Regions from separate parts of the Lacimicrobium alkaliphilum genome, predicted to be linked through region 2. Evidence: predicted binding sites of a transcription regulator. Region 2 holds the regulator's gene; each other region holds the start of a gene.
The links. The regulator FNR, encoded in region 2, switches genes on or off when oxygen is low (the NO sensors DNR and NnrR bind a similar motif). The targets are predictions, from matches to a motif close to TTGATCTAGATCAA.

Region 1 (7,913 bases), 1.6 Mb from region 2:
CGCATCTCGCATACCATACACAGCCGATCCACTTCGGGATTGAGTGAACACAGCCCGTTAGACAGCACTTCAGGCAGCATGGGCACCACCTGTTCTGGGAAGTACACCGAGTTACCCCGCTCAATGGCTTCCTTATCCAGCGCAGAACCAGGCCTTACATAATAACTGACATCGGCAATGGCGACCCAAAGTGTCCAGCCACCTTCATCCAGTGGCTCACAATACACGGCATCGTCGAAGTCACGGGCATCTTCACCATCTATAGTCACCAGAGGTAACTGACGCAAATCCACCCGCCCCTGCTTGGCCTGCTCCGGTACCTGTTCGGTTAACCCCTTAATTTGTTCAGTAACAGCTTTAGGCCAGTCATGGGGAATATCATAGGTGCGCATGGCCATTTCGATTTCCATGCCCGGCGCCATATGTTCGCCCAGTACTTCGATGATCTTACCGGTGGCATTTACCCTTTTGTTCGGGCGCTGCACAATCTCGACCACCACTACATGTCCCTGACGGGCACCTTCGGTTTGCTCAGGAGGGATAACAATATCCTGGCAGATACGGCTGTCATCAGGCACGACCACACCGAAACCATGCTCGACAAAATAACGCCCGACTACGGGTTCCGTGCGGGGTTCAACGACTCTGACAATACGGGCTTCGGTTTTACCTTTGTAATTCTGATTGCTCTCACGAACCAACACGATGTCACCATGCAGTAAGGTCCGCATCTGCGCATTGTGAATAAACAGGTCCGGTTTACCATCCTCACGTTTGAGGAAGCCAAAGCCGTCACGGTGGCCTATGACCCTGCCTCGGATCAGGTCCATCTTATCTGCCAGGCCGTATTTCTTGTTACGGTTAAACAGAATCTGCCCTTCCCGCTCCATGGCCCTTAAGCGGCGCTGAATACCAATACGGCTCTCTTCATCTTCGGCACCCACCAACTCACAAATTTCCAGCATGGAAAGGGGCTTGTTTTCATCGGTCAGGAGCTTAAGGAGATATTCCCGGCTGGCTACCGGATTGTCGTATTTTTCTTTTTCGCGCTGGTAATAGGGGTCATCGTGTTGCGTTGGCAATGCTAGTTTCCGTTATTTTCTGAATATTTAACGCACAGTATAACGAATTCAGGGCCCGAATGATTGCACAATTTCCACAACCTGACGAACTCAGGAATTAAGCGGACGACGGGCCTTGCGCACCACCTTGGGATGCATCAGCTTTTCAAGTTCCTGCAGACAACGGGCAATTTGCTGGTGCACGGCTTTGTCGTCAGTAATCGCGTTATATAGCCAGTGGTAGGTATCTTCATAGTCATAGGGGCTGCCATGGCCCTCGATAAACAATTCAGCCAACCGTAACTGCGCTTTGAGATTACCCAGACTACCGGCTTCTCTTAAGAAAACGATAGCCCTGTCGATATCCTGCTGCACCAACCGGCCCACGGCATAGTAGCGGCCTAATTGTTCCATTGCGGCAGGCAGGCCTTGCTCGGCAGCCTCATGCATATAGTGTATCCCCCGTTCCGGGTCGGCTTTAAGACACACTCCCCAGGCCAGCATATCTCCCCACAGAAACTGATAAGCAGGCAGTTTCAGCGTTGTCGCCCGCGCTTCGATATCCTGCACTAGCTGGCAATCATCCATCACCACCCGATCGAGATGGGTATTTTCATTAATCATGGCGATTAACTCATCCTGAGAATAGATCTGTACGGCTTTGAGTTCGCTTTGCTGGGCAAGTGCAGGCACGGCTGCCACAGCCAGTAAACATGCACCAAACAACGTTCTAATCATATTCTCATTCTCCCGCACAGGACAGTTGCAGATCATCACCAGCTTTTTTATCGGCAAAAATGCCTAATGATAAAGCTCTGATCAACAGGATCAGCGTCAGTCACACCGCTTTATACGGTTAATGGCCTCGCGTAAATATTCACGGGGACTGCCGAAATTTATCCGCACAAACTGTTTATCACCAAAATCTGCTCCGGGTGAAGGACCGACTCCCCGGTCTTCGAACCATCGCTGTGGATTATCCATCCCCAGGCCACTGGCATCGATCCAGGCTAAAAACGTCGCCTGGGGAGAAATCAGCTGCAACCCCTCAATTTGGTTGATTTGCTCGACCAGATAATCTCTGTTGCCACGCAAATAATCCAGCTGCGCCTCATACCAGTCATCACATTGGGTAAAGGCGGCTTCAGTAGCATACAACCCAAGCACATTGACCCAGGGCACAATACCCATCGCCGCCTGATTGAACTGACGACGCAAGCGGGCATCAGGGATAATCGCAAAGGCCGCACCAAGCCCGGCAATATTAAAGGTTTTACTGGCCGCCATCAGGGTAATGCTGTTGGATTTCAGCGCTTCGAGTTTGCCGGCAGGAAGGTGCGAAGCCTGATCATCAAGAATCAGATCACAGTGAATTTCATCGCTGCACAGCGTGACCCCATTACGCTGACAGATATCTGCAACACGGGCTAACTCCTGCTCAGTTAACACCGTGCCGACCGGATTCATTGGATTACACAATACAAACAGCTTAGTTGCCGGATCGGCGGCCTGCTTTTCCAGCTCGTCAAAGTCCAGCATCCAGCGTCCGTCCTGTTCTAGGGTCGGTATATCCGCTCGCTGCAGTTGATTTAATTGTGGTGCCGCCAACAAAGGCGGGTAGTTAGGCACCTGGATCATCACTTTATCACCGGGTTCACAACATGCCTTACAGGCCACATTAAAACCTGGTACCACGCCAGGCATCCACACTATCCAGTCCAGCTCAATTTGCCAGTCATAACGTCGGCTTAGCCAATCTGCCACCGCCTGTTTTGCCGGTTCGTATTGGGCAGGAAGAGTATAGCCCAGTACCCCATGTTCAATACGTTTAGTCAGGGCATCGAGAATAGGCTGAGCACATCTGAACTCAGTATCCGCCACCCACATAGGCAAAACATCCTGGCCCTTATACTTCTGCCACTTGAAAGAGAAGGTGGGCTTACGATCGACAATCTGGTCAAAATTCATACTTTTCCCATAAAGTTGTTAATGCTATTGGCAAGTGCAGACAAAACTGACTACTACTTTATTAAGAGTGGCATACAAGACGCAACTTTGATCTGGAACAACTTATACCCCTTTTTAATCAGGGATATTGAGCAAATTGATCCTGGTCAAAGCATCGTGGTCTTTACCGGAACATACTCAGGCAAAATGACGAGGAGATAAGATGATGCAAGATAAAGACAATGTGGGTGTCTGGGATACCTTAATCCGCTCAGTGCTGTCATGCATTTTACTGGCAGTGGCAGTGGAAGGTATATTTCCTGCCGCAGTCAGTATTGTTCTGGTTGTTGTCGGCCTGGCGCTCTGGACTACCGCATCAACCGGTATTTGCTGGTTGTACAAGTTGTTCGGCATAGATACCTATCACCATGCCCGATAAAAGTGTTTTAAAAAGGCGCCGATGGCGCCTTTTTAAACTGAGTCTGAAGCTCATCTAAAGGGCGTAGACAAACAGCAAACCTAATACCAGCCCACTCACCCCGAAAAAGCCATATTCTACTTTAGATTTCATCTGTACATCGGCGGCAGCCGGTTTATACGTCATGGCCATGATAATGCTGCTGACACCGAGCACAAAAGCCAACAATGCCAGACCAAATAAAATTGCTTCAACCCAATTTCCCATAAATATGCCTCAAACGATGAATATGAGTCTATTATGCCGTAAAAGTGCTAACTGATCAGTGCACCAGATCAATTTTTTGCGCAGCTTTGATGTATGGCTCAAACGCCCACTAAATTGTGATATTGACCAAAAGGCTCTGTTATCACCGTCCTGACAAAGAGCACAACCCATTTAGAAACAACAGGTTAGATTTTTGGCATAAGGGTTGCTGTATCCGACACTGTAGAATAATTTTTAATATGAATTGAGGAATACCGATGAAAACACTGCTCGCTTCACTGCTTGTTATCAGCTCATCCGCTATAGCGACCGATTGTAATGTTAATCTTAAAGGCGATCTCAGTCTTGAAAAAGGCATTCTGACTCTGTCGACCCAGGACAATCAACCTCTGGTACTGGATGGAACCGGGGCTACCTTTAACGGCAATACTATGTCGCTGAACACACAACAGCAGCAACTGCTAAACCAATATCATCAACAGGTATCCGAACTGGCTCCGCAGGTTGCAGGAATTGCCATGGATGCTGTTGAGCTTGCCAGCGAAGGAATTAACAGCGCGTTTGGCGAGTTACTCGGATATGACGATGAACTGGTGCTGGAGTTCAGCGAGGAGATGAGCATGCTAAAAGAAAAAGTCTCGCAACAGCTCTACGCTGAGGATGGCAGTATTCGGTTTAACTCCGTGCAACTCAAAGACGATAAGTTTTTCGGACCGCAGTTTGAGTCTGAAATCGAACAGAAAGTTAAAAAAATGGTGGCTCGCTCTATGGGCAGTCTGATGATGGCGATGGGTAAGCAAATGCTTTCCAGTGGTGGCGATATGAAAAACTTCGAGCAGCGCATGGAGAATTTCGGCGAGAATCTAGAACAGCGCATCACCAGCAAAGCGGAGATCATAGAAAAAAGAGCCGACAGCCTTTGCTATGATCTGGCCAGGCTGGATGATCTGGAACAGCAAATAAGCCACCAGATTCCCGACTTATCTGAACTGGATATTGTCAGAGTTGAGGGCGATCGAAATCTGATGTAATGATCAGCACAGACCTGTCCATGGTATATTGCTAATCTCTTATCAGACCGAGGGTAATCTGTGACACTATGATCAGTATCAGCATTTGTGGTTGCGGCTGGCTTGGACAGCCGCTGGCGTTTCAGTTTTTGCAGCAGGGATACCGGGTGCTGGGCACCTGTCGTCACAAACACAAACAGCAAAAATTATCCGCTGATGGTATCGAAACCTGGTTATTTCAATTGGGCGATCCTCTTCCCGACGCCATCGCCGGAGCAGATATCTGTATTCTCAATATCCCCCCCAATCGTAAAACTATTGAGCCGGTGTCTTTTGTGCACTCAATCAAACTGCTGACGGACCAGCTTCTGAGACGAGGCTGCCAGCAGATCCTCTTTATCAGCACCACATCTGTTTACGGCAACAGTCAGGGTAAGGTGGATGAACAGACCGCACCAACACCAAATACGGCTTCAGGTTTTGCTCACATGGAAATAGAGCAATATCTTCTGGCAACGGGCAAAGCCAGCATATTGCGCCTGGCAGGACTGATCGGCCAGAACCGGCATCCGGTAAAATTTCTGGCGGGCCGCACTCTGGATAAAGGCCATCAGAGGGTCAACCTGGTGCACCTTGAGGATGTGTTAAAGACCATTATTGCAATCATTAAAGGAAATCACTGGGGTCAGGTATTTCATCTGTCCGCCACTGAACATCCAACCCGGCAGGACTTTTATTGCCAGGCCGCAGGGTTGGCTGAGTTAGCACCGCCTGTTTTCACAACGGATAAGGTTAGCAGCGGGCCGGGTAAAGAGATTGATGCCAGAGCAACCCTGAGGCAGCTTGGCATCAGTCTGAACTATCCTGACCCTATGCAAATGCCGGTAGAACTGAGCTGATGGCCCGGCGCTTTTCAGGAAATTCAGAACAGCAGGTTCTTACCAAAAAATATGGTCGAAACCGTGTTCACGAAGATCACCGCCAGGATCACCGGGATAAAGGTACCGAGGGAGAAATTCACGTATTTCTGCAAAAATGACCCGGCAAAACTGTCATTGCCCTGGCTGATTTCTGCATCAAAATTGTGTTTCCTCCAGCGATAGATCACAAACAAACAGAGCAAAAATCCGTTTAATGGCAAAATAGTCTCGTAGAAAATATCGTAAACCAGGTCAAAAAAGGATTTGACCAGTGGCTGGCCTTCAGCATCCAGACCATAGCTGGTCAACTCTGTAAATATCTCAACCCGGCCAAATGACAATGCACAGATCACTGCCAGCACAATCATGGCGCTGCCCAGAGATAACAACGCTGTACGACGACGCATCCCTTTACCATCCATCAGACTGGCTACGGGCACTTCAATAATGGACACCAGAGAGGTCAATGCTGCAAAAAATACCAACAGGAAGAAGAAGCTGGCAACAAAGGAGGCACCTAAATAACCGATATTGGCCTGCAGCGCCAGGAAGATCTTCGGCAGAAAGGTAAAGATCATGCTGATACTGGACTCAGACAGCTCACTGAGCTGTACGTCAGGATTAAAAGAGAACACCGCAGGCAGGATCAGCAAACCTGAACCGGCAGCAACCAATAGAGATAAGCCCGCCACCATTTTTCCGGCCTGAATGATATTATTGCTCTTCTGGATATAGGAGCCATAAGTTATCAGGATCCCCATCGCCAGAGAGAGGGAGAAAAACGCCTGCGCCAACGCACCATTAAGTACCTTGCCGGTGAGCTTGTCGAAATCAGGAATCAGGAAAAATTCAACCCCCAGCATGGCATTGTCCAGAGTCAGAACATAAATCACCAGCGCCATAAGCATCAGAAACAGCAGCGGCATCAGTACGCGGGCCGCCTTTTCGATGCCTCTTTTGACCCCTCCCTGAAGGATCAGAAAGGTCAGGCCAATCACCACCGCCATATACACAAAAAGTTCATTGCTGTTGATAAACTCACCGAAACTGCCCGGGGATGCCAGAAACTCCAGTTGTCCCATCACCGACTTGGCCAGATAACCGAATATCCACACTGTGATGACCAGATAGAATACGCCGATCATAAAGGGCGTAATCACAGACATCCAGCCAACGGCCCGCCAGGCAGGATTCTGGCCAATCTCAGTATAAGCACCCAGGGGGCTCTGGCGGGTATGCCGGCCCAGACTCATCTCGGCCAACATTACCGGTAAACAGATAAAAAACACAAAGATGGCATACATGATTAAAAAGGCGGCACCACCGTTTTTGCTGGCCATTACCGGAAAAGCCACCAGATTGCCGATACCAACAGCCGAGCCGGCCGCAGCCAGTACAAAGCCAAGGCTGGAACTGAATTGTTCACGTTTCATTAGTGCGCGAGCTCCCTGATTCTTATTAATTGTTATTTAGAGCGTGTTCATCTTTGGTGTATGAATGTTATCTAATACCAGAGATCAACACGAGCTGGTCAGCGGAAAGGATATTAACAGCAGCGTAACAAAAAGTCTTTGTGCCTCAACGGATTTATTCGTCTACTGATGCGACTATTAATCACCAGGGAATTGTTTTGCCCTGCCAGTCCAGATAGTAAGGCGCGTGCCCGGGGTCAAGGTGTTGCAACTGCTCAAGAAGAAAACCTGCAGCCTGTTGTGGACTGAACAGTTTGTGTTCGGGGACTCTGTCCTGAAAGGGTTTGGATAAGGGTGTATCCACCGTACCCGGGTGATAACTTACCAATACGGTGTCCGGGAAGCGGCGCCGGTATTCTACCTGAGCGGTTTTTACCAGCATATTCAGCGCCGCCTTGGAGGCTCTGTAGCCATACCAGCCGCCAAGACGATTGTCACTGATACTGCCGACTCTGGCACTGATAAACACTATTTGTGCAGGCTTTTTCCTGTCTAAGAGCACAGGCAGGTGTTTTAACCACAAGGCAGGGATAATGCTGTTAACGGCAAAATACTGTTGCAGATGCGCGGCATCCAGTTGCTCAATTTTTTTCTCCGGTTGTAACTGTCCATCGTGTAACAGGCCCACACAACAGATAAATTGGTCGATGTGTACTCCGGTTTCTGCCAGTCCCTGACAATAGCGGGCGATATTGATATCGTCATACTCAGCTATCTGAAACTGCCGGACCGGAGCAGACAGCTCCTGCTGGTGGCGACGGCTGACTGCAAAAATACTGTTCTTGTAATGATCGTCACTAAGCTGCCTGGCCACTTCT
Region 2 (7,913 bases):
AGCCATTCCTGTGATTTCTATTGGTTTGAGTATCAACTTACTGAGACTGGCCACCAGTGGCCAGGACAGTATGGTCATCGAAGATTATTACAAGGAAGGTAAGGCCATTAATATGCGCCTGGATAAAGTCCGTAAGGCAGAAGAACTGGGCATAGCAACACACCTTAGCATCAGACAAAAAAAGCTGGTGCTTGAATTTACCCGGTCTGCACCTGAACAGGGTACGGCGCTTAAGCTGTTCTTTCAGCACCCGACACTTGAGGAAAATGATTTTCAGGTGATGTTGACCCGGGACAGTGTCGGACGTTACAGCGCAGAGCTACCCCGTGATATCTCCGGCAAGTGGCATCTTACTCTCGAACCTTTTGATCAGCAGTGGCGGATCTATCAGGTAGTCGGGTTGCCACAGCAAGAGCCCATTGTTTTTATCCCTTAACATCAGGTTGCCAGAGCGTGCATTGTTATCATTGTCATCAGGACGTTATTGAGCCTAACCGCTATATTGCTGAGGTGCTCGGGGAAAAAAGGCAGATGTGCTGCCCCGGTTGCCAGGCGGTGGCACAAGCTATCGTTGCCAATGGCCTGGACGATTATTATAAGTTTCGTACTGAACCGGCGAATAAAGCTGACGACAGTGCACTGGAACAGACGCTGAATAAACTCAGGCTGTATGATCAGCCGGAATTACAGGAAGAGTTCGTCACCACTGACGACAAACTCAGTGTCATCCAGCTTAGTATCGAGGGAATAAGTTGTGCGGCTTGCGCCTGGCTGATTGAAAAGAAGCTAAGTGTGTTAGCCGGAGTCGCTCAGGTGGGCGTCAATGCCAGTGCCAGACGGGCCCTTGTGCGCTGGGATCCGGCCAGGATTAACTTAAGCGATATTCTTGCTGCGATTGAGAAAATCGGGTATCACGCCCTGCCCTTTCAGCCACAGCAACATGAAGAGCAATTTAAACGTACCAGTCAGTCATTCCTCAAGCGAATGGGCCTGGCCGGGATAATGACCATGCAGGTTATGATGATTGCCTTTGCCTTGTATTTTGGGCTGTTTGGTAATCTTGATGACGATATTCGTCAGTTCCTGCACTGGGTCAGCCTGCTGCTGACCCTTCCGGTGGTGTTGATTTCCGGTGCCGGCTTCTACAGAGGCGCAATAAGAGCCCTGAAAGCCGCTACGGTAAATATGGATGTGCCCATCTCCATTGCTATCTGGGCGCTGTTTATTGCCAGTGCCAAAGCCACTGTACTGGAACAGGGGGAAGTGTTCTTTGAATCGGTGTGCATGTTTATCTTCTTGTTATTGATCAGCCGTTATCTTGAGCACCGATCCCGTCACCAGGCGGCGTTAATCTCCGCCAATATGAGCCAGTATGTTCCGGTTACCGCGCGCTTACTGAGCGAGGGAAAGACAACTGATTGTCTGGCCAAGATCCTCAAGGCCGGCCAGGTGGTGCTGGTGCGAAGTGGTGAAACCATTCCTGTGGATGGTGTTGTCACTCAGGGTAAAAGCTACGTGGATGAGTCCATGTTAACGGGAGAGTTTTCACCTGTGGTCAAACAAGCCGGGGATAAAGTCTATGGCGGCACCATTAATCAGCACAGCAGCCTGACACTGGAGGTGTCCCGGCCCCTTAAAGAAGCACTGGTGAATCAGATCCTGCGCTTGCAGGATCAGGCGCTGCTGAGTAAACCAGCCATTTCGCAGCTGGCCGACAAAGTAGCGCGCTATTTTGTGATGGCGGTGCTGTTAATAGCCGCCCTCACCTGGGGCTTCTGGACCTGGGTCGGAAATCCTGATGCATTCTGGATTACAGCCGCTGTGTTAGTGGCGACCTGTCCATGCGCTCTTGGGCTCGCTACCCCATCTGCCCTGACCTGTGCCATGGCCAGTCTGAACCGGCACGGATTATTGTTAAAGCGGGCGGATCTGCTTGAGACCATCACCAATATCAAGGTGCTGGCTTTTGATAAAACAGGCACCCTCACCCAGGGCCGTTTTAGTCTCAGTGCTGTGCACAATTTATCTGCTCACCCACAACAACATATTCTGTCTGTTGTCTGTGCAATAGAGCAACATTCTGAGCATCCTATCGCCCGGGCATTTGATGCCCCGACAACGGAACAGGTCAGTGATGTGGAAGTCAGGCCGGGATACGGCCTGTGCGCAACGGTTAACGGCACAGGCTACCGATTGGGGAGTGCCAGACTGATACGTAACAAGGTACCTGAAGATCTGCAGGGTTGTAATGTATTTCTGGAAAACGGAAACCAATTGCTGGCGGCCTTTACGGTGACAGACAGCCTCAGAGAGGATGCAACAGAGACGCTCAATCGGCTTAGTTCTTATGAGCGGGTTATTATCAGCGGTGATGCCGAAGAAAACGTACGCAGGATAGCCAATGAACTGACTATCGATGAGTATTATGCCCAGTGCTCTCCAGAGCAGAAGCTGCAGAAATTGCAGGCATTGCAGAAACAGGGTAAGTCGGTGATGATGATCGGAGACGGTATCAATGATACGCCGGTGATGGCTGCCGCCGATGTCTCCGTCGCCGTTGGTGGAGCCACAGATCTGGCTAAGAATGCAGCCGATATTATTCTGGTTACACCGAGTCTGGCCCTGCTGCCGGAGCTCTTTGCTATGGCCAGACTCACACGGCGCAAAATCATCCAGAATATGTGCTGGGCCTTAGGTTACAATATGGCGGTGTTGCCCCTGGCAGTGGCAGGCTATCTTACTCCCTGGATGGGGGTCATCGGCATGTCCCTGAGCTCGATACTGGTGGTAGCTAACTCTGTGCGATTATTAAATAAAGGGCCGCGTTCGTGAGCATTCTCTATATCCTGATCCCCATAGCTATCCTGCTGGTCACCCTGGCCGTGGTGGTATTTTTCTGGGCGGTTAAATCCGGCCAATTTGAAGATCTCGAACGTCACGGTACTAGCATTCTGTTTGATGAGGACAAACCAGAAGCCGATAAGGATAACAACCAAAATGAACGCTGAGTCGCTGTGGCTGGCGGCCTTGCTGATTGGCATGGCCGGCAGTGTTCATTGTGTGGCCATGTGTGGCGGTATCGTTGGTGCCCTGACCTTCTCCATTCCTGTACAAAAGTCTGCCCTGCCCTACATGTTGAGCTACCATGCCGGGCGAATCTTTAGTTACAGCATCGCCGGTGCAGTGACTGGCAGTTTGGGGGCGATATTCTCTCACCAGGTGAGTCATGGCCTGGTGGTACTGAATCTGTTCGGTGGCCTTTTTCTTATTGCGTTGGGACTCTATATCGGTGACTGGTGGAGGGGGCTGGCGATCCTTGAAAGGCTTGGTGGCAAAATCTGGAAACCGCTGGTGCCGCTGTCAAAAAAGTTTCTGCCTTTTAAGCATCCACTGGCAGCCCTGCCCTATGGCATTATCTGGGGCTGGCTACCCTGTGGCCTGGTGTATTCAACCTTATCCTGGAGCCTGGCCAGCGGCAGCGCATTCAACGGTGCGATGGTGATGGCCCTGTTCGGGCTGGGCACCCTGCCGGCGCTGATCAGTCTCGGCGTGGTCAGCCATAAGCTTAAGCCCTTACTGAGCCACAGGCTGACTAAAAAAATCATTGCCCTGTGCCTGCTGGGTTTTGGCCTGTATATGTTGTTGAACCAATTTGCGGGGCAAATTGAGACATACGTGCGATAAGACCTTAGTCTGCTGGTGAACAGTATCAAGTTAATGCTAAGCTGATACAGGAATAGTTTATTTATTGAGAGCTTTAGTCGCCTTATGAATCAGCATCGCGAATGTGCCATCAGTTGCCAGAATTGTAGTATCAGCCAGCTCTGTCTGCCGTTTACCCTGAACAGTAGTGAGCTGGACAAACTGGATAATATAATTCAGCGCAAACGGCCTTTTCAGAAAAATGACAAATTATTTCAGTCCGGTGATCCTCTGGGAAGTTTATTTGCGGTACGTTCAGGCTCGTTTAAGAGCTACGCCCTTGCCAGTGACGGAGAGGAACAGATAACGGCCTTCCATCTGCCCGGCGATATTATTGGTTTTGATTCAATCAACAACAAGGTTCACAAGACAGCCGCACAGGCATTGGAAACCTCAATGGTGTGTGAGATCCCGTTTCAGACTCTTGAGCAGTTGTCCGGCGATCTGCCACGACTGAGACAGCAGGTCATGCGAATGATGAGTAACGAAATTCAGTCGGATCAGGACATGTTGTTACTGCTGAACAAACGCACGGCCCATCAGCGACTGGCCTATTTCCTGACACAACTGGCAAATCGCTACCATCAGCGTGGATTCTCTGCCACTCAGTTCAGGCTCAGTATGACCCGGGCTGAGATTGGTAACTATCTGGGACTGACAGTAGAAACCATCAGTCGACTGCTTACCCGCTTTCAGAAGCTGGGTATGATCCAGGTGGATGGTAAGTTTATTACGCTGTTAAAGCCGGAATTACTTAAAGAAGCATTAGAAAGTCCGGTATTAGCTGGTAAAGATTAGCAGGCAGGGTTACTAAACCTTGATCTGAAACAAAAATGACTCCGTTTTTTACCTGATAGATTGGAAAAAAAGTTAGATTGTACATAGGCTTATAACATCTTTACTGAAAAGGGACAGAAGATGGTCAATTACAAGAAACTGTTGGTTGTTATCGATCCGACGACGGAAAAACAAAAAGCGCTGAATCGGGCCCTGTTAATCGCACAAAAGACCGGTGCCAGTATTACGGCCTTTCTGTCTATCTATGATTTTTCCTACGAAATGACCACCATGTTATCGGTTGATGAGCGTGAAACCATGCGCCAGGCCGTGGTGGATGACAGAACTGAATGGCTGACGGAACTGGTCAACGCTCAGGTAAAAGACAAGGATATCGCCATTGATGCCAAGGTGGTCTGGCATAACCGCCCTTATGAGAGCATCATCTATGAGGTGATCGACAACCATTATGATTTGGTTGTTAAGGGCACTCATGAGCATGGTGGCCTGAAATCGGTCATTTTCACGCCTACTGACTGGCATCTGATGCGTAAAGCACCTGTACCTGTATTGTTAGTTAAAGAACATGACTGGCCCGAACAAGGTAACATTCTTGCTGCGGTCAATGTGGGCACAGAGGATAAGGATCACCAGTCACTGAACCAGCAGGTGACCCATACAGCCCTGGCGTTTGCCCGAACCCTCAAGGGCCAGGTTAATCTGGTTAATTCCTACCCCGGTACGCCGGTAAATATTGCCGTAGAGATCCCTGAGTTTGATCCTTCCGATTTTAATGAATCGGTGAAAAAGCATCATATCGAGTCTATGCAGACATTTGCCAGCACCCACGGCGTGGCAGATGAACACTGTTTCGTCAAAGAAGGTCTGCCGGAAGACGTGATCCCTTCCATTGCCAAAAAGATCGATGCTGAGCTTGTGGTGCTTGGCACTGTTGGCCGTCATGGTATTTCTGCGGCGCTGATTGGCAACACTGCCGAGCATGTTATTGATGCACTGGATTGCGATGTATTGACCCTGAAACCGGAAGGCTTTATCAGTCCGATGCAAAAATAAGGGCTCTGTCATTGGCGCAGAAGGCATATCCTGCTGAGCTGAAAGCGGCGCAATACTGGGCCGAGCTGACAGACAGCAGGTTTTCAATTTTAGGTATTCGCTTCGGACTGGACTCGCTGGTTGGGCTGGTACCTTTTTTGGGTGATGCAATTATGCTATTGCCTGCACTGAGAATATTCTGGCTGGGCAGACAATTGGGCGTACCCTTTAGTATGCAGACACGTATGCTGTTCAATATTCTCCTCGATCTGCTTATAGGCTCAGTGCCTGTTATCGGTGATCTGTTCGACCTGCTGTTTAAGGCCAATCAGGCAAACTTCCGGTTGATAGAAAGCTGGTGGCAACAACAGTAGCACCAATCCGCATAGATAATTGCCCAGCAGCCGAATAGCTCCCTCAGGTTTATTTCGTTATAATCGCCGCCTGATTTTTACCGGGCAGATACTGATGGAATTATCCGGGCTGACAGCCAAACAAAAATACGGCTTTAACAAGCTGCAAAAGCGCCTGCGCAGGGGTGTGGGTAAGGCTATTGAAGATTTTAATATGATCGAAGATGGCGACCGCATTATGGTCTGCCTGTCAGGAGGCAAAGACAGTTACACGCTGCTTGATATTTTGTTGTATCTGCAACGCATTGCACCGGTCAAATTTGAGCTGATTGCGGTCAATCTGGATCAGAAACAGCCCGGTTTTCCTGCCCACGTACTGCCCGAATATCTGAGCCAGCTTGGCGTTAACTATAAGATAGTGACCGAAGATACCTACTCCATCGTCAAAGACAAGATCCCGGAAGGTAAAACCACCTGTTCGTTGTGCTCCAGACTGCGTCGCGGCATTTTATATCGTACGGCGACAGAGCTCAGGGCAACGAAGATTGCTCTTGGTCACCATCGTGACGATATGCTCGAAACCCTGCTGCTGAATATGTTTTATGGTGGCAAGCTCAAATCCATGCCGCCAAAACTGGTCAGTGATGATGGCAAACAAATGGTCATCCGGCCGTTGGCCTATTGTGCTGAAAAGGACATAGATCGTTATTCACAGCACATGCAGTTTCCTATCATCCCCTGTAATCTGTGTGGCTCACAGGAGAATCTGCAACGTAAAGTCATCAAGCAGATGTTACAGCAGTGGGATAAACAGTACCCCGGCAGGATTGAAAATATGGCCAGAGCACTGCAAAGCGTGACGCCTTCACACCTGGCAGATAACAGACTGTTTGATTTTGCGGGTCTGCAGACACAGGACAGCCCCTTTGCCGATGGCGATATTGCTTTTGATCAGCCTGAACCGATGGTGACGGATTCTTCAGCTTCTGATATGGCTCCCGCAGTGCAGGTGATTAATCTGAGTTAAGTCAGATTTCATCTGTTATTCAACCCAGGCCACAATACGCATGGGTTTGGCCGGCAACTGCAGTTCTGCCTCATTCTGTTGCTCCAACCATTGATTGCTCAGGCGCAACTGATTGTCGCTGATATCCGGCAGTGCTATCCCACCATCGATTTTAGCTTGTTGCGCCGGTTGCTGAGCAAAGTGAATGATCAGACCCCGCACCTCTGGCATCAGAAACGACATAAAGCCACCCATTTGGTCGAAGAATGCCATGTACTGACGCTGCAATGACTGCAATTCGTGCAACGGGTAATCAGATTTAAGATGTTCTGCTGTGGTTTCCAGTTGCACCGACATATCACAATCATCGGCCATATCATCCAGTTCAATATTGACTACCGCCCTGGCCAATTTCAGTGCCTGCTCAGATGGCACAGTAAAGCGGTTTTCGGGAGTTACCTTCAGGGCGATATTCTGTTTCTGGGTATGGATAAATGCCTCATTGATGTTACAGAGCCGCTTTTGTTGCCGGTGCGCAAAGCCAAAGGCGAATTGCAGCGCAGGCATAGTTTCAGCATCCAGCTTTCGCGTATGACTGTACAGGCTGCCATAATCAAGTTCGAGTGTATCTGCCTGTATCGGCATTGCACATAGCCAGCCAAGGGCGGTCAGGATGATAGCTTGCTTTATCATGCGCCAATATACTTGCGGTTAAATCTAATCATTTCCAGTAGCTCATCAATATAATCCTGGCCGCGTTCTGAGTAGCTCATGAGCCCCTGTGCCAGTGGCTCGGCAGCGATCTGCTGCTGATTATTGCGTAATGTGGCGCGAATACCCCGCAGCTCGCTATAGGCGTAATGGGTATTGATATTGCGCAGATAAGCACTGACTGCATGGGAAAGATCGCGGAATTTTGCCACTTCGTGAGCGGCATCATCGTCCCGGGCACTGGGAACAAAGCCACAACCGCGACGGAAGCACCACATGCCAAAAAAGTTATAGCCTTTGCGGGCAAATCG
Region 3 (7,913 bases), 610 kb from region 2:
CGCGCCTTGTCATTGCTGATTTACGAACATATCCATGGTGAATCCCGCGATCGCGGTCAGGCCATGGTTGAACTGCAACGTCAGTATCAGGCCGCGGGCCTTGCCATCAACGCCCACGAACTGCCGGACTATCTGCCGCTGTTTCTGGAGTTTGTCGCCACTCAGGGCGACAACGCCAGTGGCTGGCTGAGTGATATTGCGCCGGTACTGGGCGTGCTGGCGGTGCGTCTTAAAAAACGTGAGTCAGATTATCATCTGTTGCTGGAAGCCTTGTTGTCTTTAGCTGAAGTCGAGTTGGATCTGCAGGAGCTGGCGGCGCAGGTGGAGAAGGAAAAACCCGATCATACACCTAAGGAGCTGGATAAGGTCTGGGAAGAAGAAGCCGTGACCTTTGGTGGCGACGCCGTTAATGGCGGCTGCCCGGTGAATCAGAACAAGCCAAGTGAAACCCAGCGCCGGGACCAGGATGTGCCGGTTAACTGGATGGATGCCGCCCCTGTTTCAACTCAAGCAGCGCGAGGAGCCTGACCATGAACTTTTTTGATATGTTGGTGTTTGGGATCTACCCCTACATCGTTTCGGTGATTTTTTTCGCCGGCTGTCTGCTGCGCTATGACAGAAGCCAGTACAGCTGGAAGGCAGGCTCCAGTCAGATCCTGACCAGTAAGAACTTCCGCCTCGGCAGTAACCTGTTTCATATCGGTATTATTATGATCTTTGCCGGGCACTTTGCCGGTCTGGTGATCCCTTATGAAGTCTGGACCTGGCTGGGCATTGACCTGCCGACCAAACAGCTGATTGCTATGGGGGTGGGTGGCTTCTTTGGTGTGCTGTGTTTTATCGGTATGACCATTTTAGTCCACCGTCGCCTGTTTAACCCCAGAGTGAGGGCATCGAGCAGTACCATGGATACGGCGATTCTGTTGCTGATTTATATCCAGCTGTTGCTGGGCATTGCCTCAATCTTTGTTTCAACCGGCCATATGGACGGTAATGAGATGAAAAATCTGATGAGCTGGTCGCGCTACTTGCTGACCTTCCGTCCGGGCGAAGCCATTGAGTTTATCGGTGACGTACACTGGATCTACCGTGCTCACGTATTCTGGGGTGTGACTTTGTTTGCACTGTTCCCCTTCAGCCGCCTGGTGCATATCTGGAGCGTACCGGTGAAATACGCTAACCGTAATTATCAGGTCGTCAGACAGAAGTAGTGGAATCGGGCTGTAGGTTGGACTTTAGTCCAACAGCGAAAGCTGCCGTCAGGCATGGTTTGTCGGGATAAATCCCGACCTACAGGTTCATATCAGGTGTCGGGATAAATTTTGTCTTGTATTCGCGTCCCGACCTGCAATAAACCGGAGTAACTTATGATCGTCAGTGATATCCCCAGTGTCAGCGTGAATCATAGCCAGATTGATGGCAACAGAATCAGCGCGGAAATGCAGTATCACCCTTCGGACAGCCGCCGCGGGGCTATGGTCAAGGCCACCCAGGCATTGATTATCAGTGAGGTAGTGCGCCAGCGCGCCGTAGAACTGGAAATCTGGCCAGCGGACAAACCACTGGAAAGTCATCAGGAAGAACCACTAATAGAACAACTGATCGAAGCTGATGCCAATCTGCCTTGTGCCACTAAGGCGGAATGTGCGCATTTTTACCAGACCAATGAAGACAAGTTTCGAACTGCACCCTTGCTTGAGGTCAGGCATATATTGCTGGTGGCGGATCCGGATGATATTCAGCAGCGTGGTGAGGCTCGTGAAATGGCGGATACGCTGCTGCAGCAGTTGTCTCAGACTCCCGGTGAATTTAGTCAGCTGGCATCGCGCCATTCAGGTTGCCCCTCTGCTCAGATGGGCGGCAATCTGGGGCAGATAACCAAGGGCCAGACGGTACCGGAATTTGAGCGGCAGATCTTTGCTGCACCCGAAGGGCTGATGAGTACACCGGTGGAGAGCCGTTATGGTTTCCATCTGGTGGAGATTGTCCGGCGAGTTGAGGGTAAACCGCTGCCCTTTGAGCATGTTAGAAAGGACATTCAGGACTACCTGGATACCAAGGTGAAGCGAAAAACCATTGCTCAATATATCACTCAGTTGCTAAGCACCGCCGATATCCAGGGCTTTGACTTTGGCCTGGACGGCTCACCGTTGATGCAGTAGGTCGGGCTTGAGCCCGACAGCGGAGCCAGCCATTAGCGAAGCCGGTTGCAGGAGGGTGATAATTCTAATGCAGTAGGTAGAGTTTCAACCCGACAATGAAGTCTGGCTATGAAGAATTTGTCGGGATAAATCCCGACCTACTTTCTATTGTGTCTCCATGATTTATTAATCTGATGAGCAATGACAATCCCTTTACTGCGAAATGGTCGGCGCAGGGGCATACCCTGTGTCTCGGCCACTGGATTATCCATTATCAGGGCCTGCCGCTGACCTTGCCGTCAGAGCGGGCAGAAAACGATATGGATACCTATGGCAACTTCAGTTATTTATTTCCTGACGAAGATGACTTTATTGAGGGCACGCCAGAACTTCAGTGGATTGAAGAGAACATTCACTGGCTGATGGAGGTTTTTGAACAACACCATATCCCTGTGGATGAAGCTCATCTGTGTTGGTTTTACCGCGCCGTTAATGCCGCCGATTGGCGCTGTGGCAGTTGCGGGGGCTGTATCTGAGCGCTAAAAAAACTAATCCTAAAGGATTAATTGCAAATGGAAATAGTTATTATTAAGATGGGTGGGTCTAAAATAAGGAAGTCATCCATGAAAAAATTATTATCTCTGTGTTTAGTATTACCTTTGACATTCTCTGCCAGCGCTATGGCCAGTGAAGACAAACGCCCCGATCATTTTAAAGGCGAGTCTTCAGAAAACCTGCAACAAGCGGTAGCCAATCTGTCTGCCTATAATCAGAAGCTGGCAGCCATAATTGAAAAGTCAGAACTCAGTCTGGAAGATATGGCAGAGATTCACCAGCTCACTTATACCCTGGAAAATGCCTTGCAGCGTATGGATAAGGAACTGGATAATATCGCCGAAACACTTGAAGAGGTGCACCTGGGTTCAGAGCATGCGGCCTTTGATAAGGTCAAAAAGCAAGGGCAGGAATACCTTAAGAAATCATCTTTATTGGTGAAGTAGAACAGGTGTCGTGAACGACAGCAGAAAAAACCTTTTTCAGCACAGAGCCACCCGGCACCTTTGATGACTCAATGCTTATGTGGCGAGTTTGGCTATTCAAAGGCTGCTGGATGCCCGATAACAACACTCGGGCATGACCGGACGTCGCTCCCGCGTGCTGTTGGCGGGAGCCCAGCGCCCTTTTATTTACCATTAAGATATAAAAGATACCGTCATTCCGGCATGTTGTTAGCCGGAATCCAGTGACCTCTGCCACCCTTAACACAAAGGCACGGGATGCCCGACAACACCATTCGGGCATGATACTATAAACTCCCGTGTGCGCTGCGACTCTGCGGTGATCATTGTCCCTATATGCTTGTCGTATGTTTATTCGTTTACCGTTAATTTTCCAGGCTAAAAAGTCCCGGGAGTAATTCGTCAGCCCGCCAGCTTTGATAGTTGTCGTTGTCGCAGGTAGCGTAAACCATTGCATGGGCGGTAAAAAACTCGGCAATCACCTGGCGACAGGCGCCGCAGGGAGAATAGAGTGTCTCTCCGGGCATATAAATCAGCATAGCGGCGAATTCCTTCGCTTTGTGCCCATTAGCCAGAGCACTGAACAGGGCCGTGCGTTCGGCACAATTGCTCAGGCCGTAACTGGCATTTTCCACGTTACAGCCGGGGATAATGCTGCCATCATTAAGAATCAGCGCAGCCCCTACGGCAAAATTGCTATAAGGAATATAAGCTCTGGTGGCGGCTTGTCTGGCAATCTCTCTGGGATTAAGCAGGTGTTGTGGCAGCATAGCTATTGTGAGTTATTGTTAAAACGGAATCGGCAATCTTAACCTCAATACCAGGCCAGGGACAGAAAAAGACGGCTTCTGGCGTATTGATATCAGGCAATCACAGTATGCAAAAATCAGTCAGGATAAGTATCTCACGGGCAGAGCAGGTTCGGGCACTGTGTCTGCAGACGGCCAGACAGGCCGCCGAAGAGGCGGCAATGCTGGGACTCTGTGCTGAAGGCCAGTTGCAGGCGGCATTGTCTGCCATTGAAACCCTGGATCTTGAGTTGCCGGACACAGAGTAACGATCGCAGGCTTGCTTTTTTAGTTGGATTTGGGCCGAAAGGGCTTAATCACATCTTCATTGCAGAGCAGGTAGGGCCCCTCCATCAGATCAAGGCAATAGGGCACGGCCGGAAACACCGCATCCAGGCATTGGCGTATGGCTTTGGGTTTACCGGGCAGATTAATAATCAGCGATTGACCCCGCAAACCAGCAGTCTGGCGTGAGAGTATCGCCGTGGGCACATATTTCAGGCTCTCAAGGCGCATCAGTTCACCAAAACCCGGCATCATGCGATCGCATACCGCTTCAGTGGCTTCCGGGGTGACATCCCGTTTGGCCGGGCCGGTGCCGCCAGTGGTGACTACCAGGGCACAGCCTTCGTTATCAACCAGTTCCGCCAATGCCTGTTCAATCAATGGCTGTTCGTCTTCTATTACACGGTAAACCGGCTGCCATTCGCTGCTCAGATAAGTGTTGAGGGTATCGATAAGGGCAGGGCCGGACAGATCTTCATATTCACCACGGCTGGCGCGATCACTGACGGTTAAAATTCCGATTTTGGCTGGCATTTTTGTCTCCTGTTAACCTGAATGCGCATCCTAGCTGCTATCCGCCACATAGACAATCCGGCGTAATGGGTAGGAGATTGAGCCAGATCAACACCCGCCAGGCCCGGATTTGCATAATAGCCGTCAGTGATTTTCAACAGACAGACGGTTTAAATGAATCCCGAACTACTCTCACCTGCCGGTAGCCTGAAGGCCATGCGCTATGCCTTTGCTTATGGCGCCGATGCCGTCTATGCCGGTTTACCCCGTTACAGTCTGCGGGTGCGTAACAATGGTTTTGATCCGGACAGCCTGGCTCTGGGTATCAGCGAAGCTCATCAACAAGGCAAGCAATTTTATGTGGTGCTGAATATTGCGCCCCATAACGCTAAATTAACCACCTTTATCGACGATATTGCCCCAATTGCCGAAATGAATCCCGATGCCTTTATTGTCTCCGATCCGGGCGTGATATGGCTGCTAAAGCAGCACTTTGCCCATGTGCGGCTGCACCTGTCGGTGCAGGCCAACACCATGAACTGGGCAGCGGTGAAATTCTGGCAACAGATGGGCATTGAGCGGGTGATCTTATCAAGAGAGCTTTCACTGCAGGAAATCGAAGGTATTCGTACACAAGTGCCTGATATGGAGTTGGAGGTGTTTGTGCACGGTGCCTTATGTATGGCCTATTCAGGCCGCTGTCTGTTATCCGGCTATATGGATAAACGGGACCCTAATCAGGGCGCCTGTAACAATGCCTGCCGCTGGCAGTATGATATTACCGGTGCACAGGAACAGCTAAATGGCGATCTTATCCCGGTTCAAAGCGATGAATCACTCCCTGGCGTACAACATTACCCGGCACCAGAACCGGTGCTGCTGACGGAAAAACAACGCCCTGATGCGCCTATGCCCATGTACGAGGATGAGCATGGTACCTATATCCTTAATTCCAAAGACCTGCGTGCTATACAACATGTGCCGAGACTGATCGAAGCGGGCGTGCAGTCACTGAAAATAGAGGGGCGAACCAAGTCATTTTACTATGTGGCCCGCACGGCGCAGATTTACCGCCGGGCCATAGACGATGCACTGGCCGGTAAGCCTTTTGATACAGCACTGATGCGGGAGCTCGAAGGGCTGGCGTCCCGCGGCTATACCGAAGGCTTTTTGCGCCGTCATATCCCTCAGTCCGAGCTACAGAATTATAACCAGGGCGCCTCTTTAAGTGACCGACAGCAGTTTGTGGGAGAAGTGCTGGGCTGGGATCCTGCCAGTGGATGGGTGGAAGTGGAGGTGAAAAACCGCTTTCAGGTCGGCGATACACTGATGCTGATGACGCCAAAAGGCAATCATCAGTTTGTGCTGCAAAGTATGTCTGACCAGCAGGGCAATCCACAAGCTATTGCACCGGGTTCGGGATACCGCCGCTATCTGCAATTTTCGCCAGAGATTGATACTGACTATGGTCTTTTGATTCGTTGTGATAAGGAGTGATGCTATGAGCCTGATTATTACCCAAGACTGCATCAACTGTGATATGTGTGAGCCCGAATGTCCCAATGAGGCGATAGCAATGGGGAAAAGTATCTATGAAATCGATACGGCCCTGTGCACCGAGTGCGAGGGCTACTACGACAGCCCGGCCTGCATTGCGGTATGCCCGCTGGATTGCATCGAGCCTTTGAATTAGCTTCGAGCGCACAAAACACGATTTACCGCTGAGTCGCAAAGAACGCAGAGTTTACTCTGTATGAAGCAGCCGGACAGATCCGCTGCGTTACCAGCAGGCTGCAAGGGATGGGTGTTAATAATCGTCGTGCCCGAACGCTGTTATCGGGCATCCAGTGATCTTTTGCTGAGGGAAAGTATACCGCTGAGCCGCAGAGAACGCAGAGATTTAATATTTATCTTCTCTGCGATCTCAGCGACTCTGCGGTGAGAAAGACCTTTCGTTTTTTTACTGATAACTGAGCACGTCAACAGAATACCGAATTAGTTCAGCAGCCGTTTGCGCTGTATTAACAGGATTGACAGTGTCAGTGCGAACAAACCGCCCAAGGCCGGCTCTGGCACTGCTGCTGCCTGAGTTGATATATTCATCGAATAATCAAAATCCGAGAACATATCAAAACCCGCATCATTGCCGCCTAAAGCCAGGGTGTAGGAGCCGGCTGACAGCATGATATTGCTCAGGCTGTTACCGCTGAACGGAGTAAAGGGGTCAGTTCCGGCAATATAACTCATAGATTCACCGAACAAACCACTGAAATCGCCTGTGTTAGAAAACATGAAACCCGGGTCCGTTTGCAGTTCACCGCTATACAGACCAAGACCAAAAACGATATCAGAGACGATGTTTACCGACAGACTGGTTTCCTGGTCAAGGGTAAAGTTCCAGAAATCCATTTCACCACTGCCCATGTTGAAGCGCCAGCCGTCATCGCCGGTAACGCTGCCGTTATAGTCCCCGTCACCGGCGAAAGACAGTATGTCGGCCTGGCTGAGTGGGCTGAATGTGAGCAGTAAAGGCAACACAAAACTTATGATTAGTACACGCATGATCATTTCCTAAATAAAATGTTTAGTTGAAAAGAGGAGAGGCCTGACGCCGCTCCTGTCCAGTGGCTAAAGGGCGCCGTTTTCCCAGGGGCCGGTAATAGCAAAGGTGATTCCGGGTGACTGGATGTTGACGAATAACCAACGACCATAAAAGGTGGCACCACACCATTCTCTGCTGGTGAAGCTGCGACGGTTACTGCCATCGGTGGAGTCACCCACGGAATCAACAAAGTTCTCCATAGTGCCAGGATAAACTGCGTCGATTGTTGCAAGATCACCGCGATCCAGTGCCACAATGTTTTCCGCAAAGGTAAAGGTTGAACCCTCTTTGGTCAGGCCCACCAGGCGTTTAGGGTTGGAGCCACCATCTTCACACATCAGAATATTACCTCTTGGGCTGATGGCGATGTTGTCGGGGCCGTCTACCTGGTCGGCTGATTGAGATTCGAACAAGATGGTCAGGGTTTCTTTACGTGGGTCGTAGCAGAAAATCTGGCCCAGGTTGGCCGCGCCACCGGAGGTGGAAACAAAGTAGATACGTCCGTCGTCATACCAGCAGCCCTCGCCACGTTCGATGATGGCAGCGTCTGAGGCCTGATCAAAGC
Region 4 (7,913 bases), 800 kb from region 2:
ATACAGACAAGTTAGATACCGACGCGTGCACCGGCAACACCTCAGCAATTGACCAGGGCTGGCGACCAAACTCGGCCACAAACCAGCCGGCTTCTGAGGCAATCCAGGGCAGGGGCAGGCTCCACAAAGCGGCTTTGAGCAACCAGCGGGGCTTGGTAATCTGGTGCTTGGTGCTATACCAGAAAGCGAGCACAAACAGAGCCAACATCAAAAATCCACTGCCTACCATCAGCCGGAAACTCCAGAATAGCGGTGCCACCGGAGGGATGCTGTAATCCATAGCTTTTTGTATTGCGGTTTCATCAGGCGCACTGATATCGGAAGTGAAAGGCTCCAGCAACATGGCATAGCCAAGGAAGTCTTTGTTAGCGTTGAAGGCTTCCATTTCCTGGGTTGTTGCAGTGCCACCCTTAACTCGCTCAAGCAGGCCATAGGCCTGACTGCCGGCAATAATCTTTTCTTTGTGCTGTGCTTTTAAGGCCAGTAAACCTGTGACCTCCTCATCCAAAGAACGGGTGGCGATAAGGCCCATCATCCAGGGTATTTTTACCGCATAATCAGTGGTCTGGGTTTCATCATTGGGAATACCAAACAAAGTGAAGGCCGCTGGGGGCGGCTGAGTTTGATACTCGGCTTCAATGGCTGCCAGTTTAACTTTTTGCACATCACCCAGCTCATAGCCACTTTCATCACCCAGTACAATTACAGACAGAATCGAAGCCAGCCCAAAGCTCGATGCGATGGCGAATGAACGCCGGGCAAAAGCAATATCCTTGTTGTTCAGCAGATAATAGCTGGAGATTGCCAGTACAAAGATAGCACCAGTGACATATCCGGCAGACACGGTATGTACGAACTTCACCTGTGCCACGGGATTAAAGACAACCTCGGCGAAGCTGGTCATCTCCATGCGCATGGACTCAATATTAAATTCGGCTCCCACAGGGAATTGCATCCAGCCGTTGGCGATCAGGATCCATAAGGCTGAAAAGTTTGAGCCTATGGCTACCAGCCAGGTCGTCATCAGGTGTTTGACTTTGGACATCTTGTCCCAGCCAAAGAAGAACAGGCCGACGAAGGTGGATTCGAGGAAAAAGGCCATTAAGCCTTCAATGGCCAAAGGCGCACCAAAGATATCGCCCACATAGTGGGAATAGTAAGACCAGTTCATGCCAAACTGGAATTCCATGGTCAAACCTGTGGCCACACCAATAGCGAAGTTAATGCCAAACAGCTTGCCCCAGAATTTGGTCATCTGCTTGTAGATTTCCTTACCCGTCATCACATAGACCGATTCCATAATCGCGAGCAGAAAACTCAGGCCCAGGGTCAGAGGCACAAAGATAAAGTGGAACATGGCCGTCAGGGCGAATTGCCAACGGGACAGTTCGATCAGGGTTTCATTCATAGGGGTATCTCCATTATCGGGCCTTGATCTGTGATTCAACTTTTGTCAGCGAATAGCCTGACACAGCCCACAATAGCAATATTTGATCCATATCACTTAATGAGTACCTAAAAAGTAATAGCTGTTCTTAACTTATTGTAAAAAATAGAGAAATTCTTTATTGAAAGAGTAAGCAGAAAAAAGGTTGAGACGGGGCTAATGGCTTTGACTATTTTTTCTGTCATAAATGACAGCTGAATAAACTTCGATACAGGTGCCGGTGTATTCCGGCACCTGTAAAAAGGCTATGCTGTTCTATTTTTCTTCGAGACGCTCAATACCCAGGGCTTTTAATACATACTTCTCGTACAGAGGTTCGCTGTTACCGGTTTTCATTTTACGCAGAAAGTACTTCTCGAAACCTATTTTGGCCAGATGCACCCATTTGCCTTTTTTAAACCAGGTCACATTGCGTGGTGGTATTTGTGGCATTGCCACAAAAGCCGCGCCGGTGTCTCCCATGTCAGCCAGACATATTGCATGCCATGTGCCTTTTCTCTGAGGTTCAGTGCCATCAATGATAATGGCTTTAAGGTTATGGGCGATGGCGGTCATCATAGTTTCAATCATATAACCTGTTTTCGGTGTGCCTGTGGGAACAGGTGTATCTTCCACCGGTGGAATGGCTACACAGACCCCACCGGAGAAAATATTCGGGTATATGGGTGAGCGCTGAAAGGCATCGGTTATCACAAAGCCTTTGGGGTTACACAACTTATCTACACCTGCTACTGCATCAACACCTGCAAAGGGGGGAATGAACATACTGTGCACAAAAGGCAAATTATGCTGCATATCTACATTGCCTTTTCTGTCCAGTTCGCTGAGCAGCATCTGTTTATCCTGCACTTCGTCTACCCGCACATTGCAAAGCCATTTAATGTCCCGCTGCCTGAGTTCAGACTCAAGCAGTGACTTGGAATCCCCCACACCGCCCAGGCCCAGATGGCCGATATAAGGCTCGCTGGTGACATAGGTGATAGGCACTTTGTGCCTTATTTTGGCATCCCTGAGGGCTTTATCCAGGATAAAGGCGTATTCATAGGCCGGTCCAAAACAACTTGCGCCCTGAAATGCACCCACAATGGCCGGCCCTGGCTGAGCAATCAGCTTTTCAACACTGTCCCGGCAGCGTAGCGCGTGGTCGAGGGTACAAACAGACTGGGTATAATTATCGGGACCAGCTCCGGGGATGCTGTCAAAGGCCAGTTTCGGGCCGGTGGCAATCACCAGGTAGTCATAATCGATGTGTAAGTTATCCTCAGTAAGCAAACGATTTTGCTTAGCTTCAATTGCTGTGACTCTGGCACAGACAAAATCAATTTTCTTTCTGTTCAGATACTTTTCAATCGGAATGGTAATGGCATCGGGTTCCCGCCAGCCCACCGCAATCCAGGGGTTTGACGGTACGAATCTGAATTCCGGGCGCTCATTAACCATCACCACCTGATGGGATTCACCAAGGGCTTGCTTTATTTCATAGGCGGCAGGCATTCCTCCGGTGCCGGCCCCCAGAATAACCACTTTAGCCATAGTTCCTCTTTCTTATATCAGTTACGTTGTAAAGCAACTGTTAACAAGTTTGGTGCCAGAATGTCCGGGCCCTGTTCTGGCGGCTTTCGCGCGCTGTTGATGAGGATATGTGGTAATAAGCTTGTGTCTGTTTTGTCAAATATGTCAGTATTGAGGGTAGTGTTTTGCCAAAAATGGCAGTTATTATGAATCTTCCTGTTATCCAGTCCATGATCGATGCGGTAGAGAAACCGGCGATTTTTATTACTCCTGATTATCGTATTCAGGCCGTTAATCAGGCGTATAAGGACACTTATTCGCAGCAGATCTATACCGGTAGCAGTCATTGCTATGAGATTTCTCATGGGGCTTCTGAGCCCTGTGATCGCCACGGAGAGGATTGCCCGCTACTAAGCTGTGCTCAATCTGGCCGAACAGCGAGGGTTGTGCATGTGCATCAGACTCCACAAGGAAAACAGCATTGCGATATTCTGATGCGCCCGATCAGGGATGAAGATGGCATGACCCTTGGATATCTGGAGATCCTCGACCGCATACTATACGCCTCGGCAGAGGTGGCAGAGCATAAGATGGTGGGACGAACTGAGTGTTTTAATAAATTGCTTAACCGAATTAACAGAGCGGCGTCATCGGATATCAGCGTGTTATTGCAGGGTGAAACTGGCACCGGCAAAGAGCTGGTTGCCCGTTCGATTCACGATGCCAGTGAACGCCACAGTAAACCTTTTATCATTATTGAATGTGCCGGGCTGAATGACGCGCTATTTGAAAGTGAGCTATTCGGGCATCATAAAGGCGCGTTTACCGGCGCGACACATAACAAGAAAGGGCTGGTTGAGGAAGCCGATGGGGGGACCCTGTTTCTTGATGAGATAGGTGATGTGCCGCTGCATTCGCAGGTTAAACTGTTACGTTTGCTGGAAACCGGAACCTTTCGCTCAGTAGGAGGTTTGCAACCTAAACGCTCAGACTTCAGGCTGATTTGTGCTACTCACAAAGATTTATTGCAGTTGGTTGAAGCAGGGGAGTTCAGGCAGGATCTATACTACCGGATAGCGGGGTTAACCTTGCGTTTACCGCCACTAAGACAACGACGGGACGATATCCCCTTGCTGATTGAGCAATTTCTTGGCACCGGATATAAAGGGCACAAAACCTTCTCTGCCCAGGCAATGCAATGCATCACAGCGCACGATTTTCCCGGTAACATCCGGGAACTGAAGAATCTGGTTGAACAGTCCGTATTGATGGCCAATGATGATGTTATCTGGCCTGAAGATCTGCCCGTTGCGTTGCAGGAAAGAGGCGAAGTGCAAGGAACAGCGATTACCTCCTTACAGGAGCATGAGCAGCAGTACCTGACTAGGTTGTGCCAGACCTACCAGGGCACGCCGGAAGAATTAGCCAGACAACTGGGTGTCAGTGCCCGCACACTCTACCGCAAACTACAAAAATATGGCCTCAAACTGAATAAGTCCTGACTTATGCTGTCAGCTCAGGGCAGAACTTAGCCTGCAACAATTGCATAAACTTCATGGTGTCAGGATCTTTGATGCGGTAATACACCGTCTGCGCTTCTTTGCGGCATTCCACCAGACCTTGCTGGCGCAATACCGCCAGATGCTGCGAAAAAGCCGACGGGCTTAAATCAAAGCTCTGATGCAGCGCACCTACATGCAATTCTCCGCTGGCCAGTCTGCACAGGATCTGCAATCTGTGCTCATTGCCTAAAGAACGCAAAAAGGCCGCCGCCTCGGCGGCTTCCTGCTGATGTAAAGTTATATTTTCCACATGCGTTACCTGCTACAAGGGATTATTTATGCCGTGCCAGTTCTGCTTCGGTTTTAAAGCCAAACACCTTACGCAGCACTATGGTGGCCGGGCAAAACCCGGTAAATGACTGCTGGAATAAATTGGCGCCAATAAACACCGTCAACCAGACAAAGTATGGGTGCACCCATACCGTCAGGGCCACGGATAATAACACCATAAAACCGGCAAAGGCAGTCAGGGCTCTTTCTGCGCTCATTATTTCTACTCCCGGGTTAATGTTAAATCAGTGGTTCACTTAATGACCACTGAACTCAGATCACTGCAATCCGTTAAAAACTGTATCGAATCCGCCCATACAGATTATTGTTGTCCTTAAACTGGCCAAAAAAACTGTGTTCATCTTCGCCAAAAAACAGGTTCATTCCGGCGCTCATACTCCAGTTATCATCCAGACGGTAATCCAGCGCCGGGCGTAGATAACCGTCCTGATCTGTCGGTGAATAGAACGTGAATAAGGACAGGCTCAGATCATCGCGCTGATTACGCCAGGTCAGCCGGTTGGTCAGTACCACACGGTTTTGCTCTGCTTCCCAGTCTGGAAAAGGTGAGTTAGCCAGCAGTGCGGCATGGTTTTGTGTATGTTCCAGATAAAACTGAACACTACCGGTCAGGCGAGTGATCACTTCCTGCTCATAGCCCAGCAGCGCGCGCCATTGGCTATTGGGAATGCGGGGATTTTCACCTTTGCCATCCTCTTTACTGCGATGATGACTGATTTCAGCATTAAACAGGCCGCTGCCCAGAGGCATGCGAATGGATGCACCAAGGGTTTGTAGGCCACTGAACGTCGGAACACCCTCCGCACTCAGAGCTTCAGGACTTTTGTAATACCCATCGTAGGCATACAAGGCCAGCTCCTTTCCTTTAATATTACGGAACAGCCGCAATGCCCATTCATCGCCTGAAGGGCGTTTTGCATTAAAGCCAGGTTGCGGGGCAATCACACCGCCGGCCCTGGGATTGAAAAAGGAAAAATAATCGCCGCTGATATAGTTGTCGCCGTCAAACTCCGGGCTGTAAACCAGATCCAGATTGAACCAGTCAAAATAGCCAGAGGCTTTAACGGCATCAGATGGGGCTTTGAGATATTCATCTTCGCGTCCGGCAAAAAAGGATTGCCAGTCTTTGGGGAACAGATCATTGAGAAACAGATAGTCTCCGGTGCCCCAGGTCAGGATCTGACGACCGGCTTTAATATCAAACTGCTGACCTAAGCTGAATTGTGCGGACAGCTCACGGATACGGCCCCGCCAGTCAGACAGCACCGCATCGTAGCGGCCTTCAGCCTTGGCCTCAAAGCTGATTTCCTGCCACTGGTAACTGGTTTCCAGACGCAACCGGGCATCACCAAGACTCAATGCATCATGGTAAGGGCTGGATTCCGTGCGCCGGCCCAGTGCCAACTCCGCAAAGCCGTGCACCGGCAGTCCGGCAGAGGTTTCTTCAATTCCCCAGTCGTCATCTTCCCAGCCCCAGTCATCCTGCTGTTGGGCTGAGTTCTGTTCTGAATCGGCCCCCAATTGCCAGCCGTCATCAGTATTTTGCTGGGCATAGGCAGCAAAGCCGGGCGCAAGAGCAATCAGCGTAGCGAATAAGTGGGTACGACCTGAACTCATTATCAGTCTCTCAGCTCCAGCCAGTCACGGGGTGGATTACGCAGACTACGCTCAGAAAACACATCATCTGGCAGGCCCAAATCGTAGCTGATAAAACGAAACTGCATTTCTGTTTCGCCACCACTGCGCAGATCCTGAACCCGGGAGTGGGTAACAGTCGGATAGCCCTGTATTTCTTCCGTTTTTAAAGCCTCGACGCGACGATAGTTTTCGCCTTTGCTGTCGAAAAAGTCAATTTTAACCGGCAGCATAGTGGCCTTATCGATACTCACCTGGTAACGGGTAAACTCTACTGAGCCCGGATCTTTGGGGTTCGCTTCCAGCACATACTGCTTATCTGTTTCGTCGAGCAGGCTAAAGTTATCCTGTGAGGTGCTGCGCCCGGATACATCTTCATAGAAAAAGTGTGAACCCACAAAGGAGGTGCGCTTATCTCCGGCAGAAATACGTTTGACCAGATCCAGTCCCGGCAGGTAGAGCCAGCGGTCATCATCGCGATCGGTGTTTTTTACCACCCTGAATACCGTATCGCGCACATCGGCAGGGCGGGAGAAAAACACCATCATGTCCTGTGAACCGCCATCTTCGCGATCTTTACGCAGGATCACAAACTGGCGCATTTGTTTGCGGCCCTGGGCATCGGTGATCAGCATGCGCGCGGCACTGCGTCCATCGTCACCGGCATAGTAGGCGGCCAGTTCGGCGCGCTTAACAATTTCCTGCACATCCACCTCCTGTGTTTGCGCTAAAGGGCTGAGCATCAGTGACAGCGGCAATAACCATTTGTAGGGTAATTTCATCGTATTTCTCCTGTTCATTTATCGCTACCAAATAACCCCTTGCGGGTCAGCGCCATCACCGAGGGCAGCATCACCAGGGTTACCAGTGCCGAAATGGCCATAATCGAAGCAAGGAATACGCCCACGGTGATATAAGGCACCAAGGGTGCAAATAACAAGGGCGTAAAACCCATCGCAATCACAATGGCGTTACGTGATATGGCCCGGGCGGGTTCTTCAAACATCAGTTTCAGGCTTTGTTGCCAGTTCTGCTGTTTGGCCCAGGTGGCACGGAAGCGTTCGATAAAGTGAATGGCAAAGTCTACCGACAGGCCCAGAGTCAGGGCTGAGAGCACGGCTATTGGCATATCATAGTCTTTGCCAATCCAGCCGATCAGCCCATAGATCAAGGTTATGGTCAGGGTTAATGGCAACATGGCCAGAATACCGAAGCTGACTGAGCGGAACAGCAGCATCATCATCAGCATCACAATCACAAAGGCACTGACCAGGCTATCGAGCATCCCCTCTACCATTTGTTGTTGCCAGACCACATTTAAGTAAGCCTTACCGGCCCAGTTTACTTTCAGGCCGTCGGGAAGAGGGTTAGCGGCAATATAGTCTTTCACCAGGGTCACAACCGCAGTCATATCTTTATTATCGCCACTGGTCAGTTGCAGCCAAATCAGACTCTGACGGTAATCA

Region 1: AT746_RS02425 (YgaP family membrane protein) is a predicted target of FNR. The motif match lies at 3,166-3,179, and genes of this name have one in related genera.
Region 3: yegQ (tRNA 5-hydroxyuridine modification protein YegQ) is a predicted target of FNR. The motif match lies at 4,845-4,858, and genes of this name have one in related genera.
Region 4: AT746_RS06020 (cytochrome ubiquinol oxidase subunit I) is a predicted target of FNR. The motif match lies at 1,491-1,504, and genes of this name have one in related genera.

The regions. Positions count from the first base shown of each region.
Region 1 covers NZ_CP013650.1:505,747-513,659, reverse strand. The annotation lists gene rnr (ribonuclease R) at 1-1,082, opposite strand, end outside; gene AT746_RS02440 (tetratricopeptide repeat protein) at 1,173-1,799, opposite strand; gene AT746_RS02435 (MalY/PatB family protein) at 1,896-3,029, opposite strand; gene AT746_RS02425 (YgaP family membrane protein) at 3,232-3,447, shown strand; gene AT746_RS02420 (hypothetical protein) at 3,502-3,693, opposite strand; gene AT746_RS02415 (DUF2884 family protein) at 3,951-4,724, shown strand; gene AT746_RS02410 (SDR family oxidoreductase) at 4,793-5,602, shown strand; gene AT746_RS02405 (sodium-dependent transporter) at 5,626-7,056, opposite strand; gene AT746_RS02400 (SDR family NAD(P)-dependent oxidoreductase) at 7,238-7,913, opposite strand, start outside.
Region 2 covers NZ_CP013650.1:2,121,284-2,129,196, forward strand. The annotation lists gene AT746_RS09665 (FixH family protein) at 1-436, shown strand, start outside; gene AT746_RS09670 (heavy metal translocating P-type ATPase) at 454-2,832, shown strand; gene ccoS (cbb3-type cytochrome oxidase assembly protein CcoS) at 2,829-3,008, shown strand; gene AT746_RS09680 (sulfite exporter TauE/SafE family protein) at 2,998-3,684, shown strand; gene fnr (fumarate/nitrate reduction transcriptional regulator Fnr) at 3,769-4,500, shown strand; gene uspE (universal stress protein UspE) at 4,621-5,553, shown strand; gene AT746_RS09695 (DUF4112 domain-containing protein) at 5,565-5,906, shown strand; gene ttcA (tRNA 2-thiocytidine(32) synthetase TtcA) at 6,001-6,912, shown strand; gene AT746_RS09705 (DUF2987 domain-containing protein) at 6,928-7,584, opposite strand; gene AT746_RS09710 (glucosaminidase domain-containing protein) at 7,581-7,913, opposite strand, start outside.
Region 3 covers NZ_CP013650.1:1,509,481-1,517,393, forward strand. The annotation lists gene narJ (nitrate reductase molybdenum cofactor assembly chaperone) at 1-528, shown strand, start outside; gene narI (respiratory nitrate reductase subunit gamma) at 531-1,211, shown strand; gene AT746_RS06845 (peptidylprolyl isomerase) at 1,368-2,162, shown strand; gene AT746_RS06850 (hypothetical protein) at 2,336-2,677, shown strand; gene AT746_RS06855 (DUF6746 family protein) at 2,765-3,142, shown strand; gene AT746_RS06860 (cytidine deaminase) at 3,526-3,930, opposite strand; gene AT746_RS06865 (hypothetical protein) at 4,038-4,217, shown strand; gene mog (molybdopterin adenylyltransferase) at 4,237-4,767, opposite strand; gene yegQ (tRNA 5-hydroxyuridine modification protein YegQ) at 4,921-6,243, shown strand; partial or broken gene AT746_RS06880 (YfhL family 4Fe-4S dicluster ferredoxin) at 6,248-6,430, shown strand; gene AT746_RS06885 (hypothetical protein) at 6,742-7,308, opposite strand; gene AT746_RS06890 (PhoX family protein) at 7,375-7,913, opposite strand, start outside.
Region 4 covers NZ_CP013650.1:1,326,244-1,334,156, forward strand. The annotation lists gene AT746_RS06020 (cytochrome ubiquinol oxidase subunit I) at 1-1,408, opposite strand, end outside; gene AT746_RS06025 (NAD(P)/FAD-dependent oxidoreductase) at 1,703-2,980, opposite strand; gene AT746_RS06030 (sigma-54 interaction domain-containing protein) at 3,166-4,461, shown strand; gene AT746_RS06035 (ArsR/SmtB family transcription factor) at 4,463-4,771, opposite strand; gene AT746_RS06040 (YgaP family membrane protein) at 4,794-5,009, opposite strand; gene AT746_RS06045 (hypothetical protein) at 5,083-6,429, opposite strand; gene AT746_RS06050 (outer membrane lipoprotein-sorting protein) at 6,432-7,229, opposite strand; gene AT746_RS06055 (efflux RND transporter permease subunit) at 7,244-7,913, opposite strand, start outside.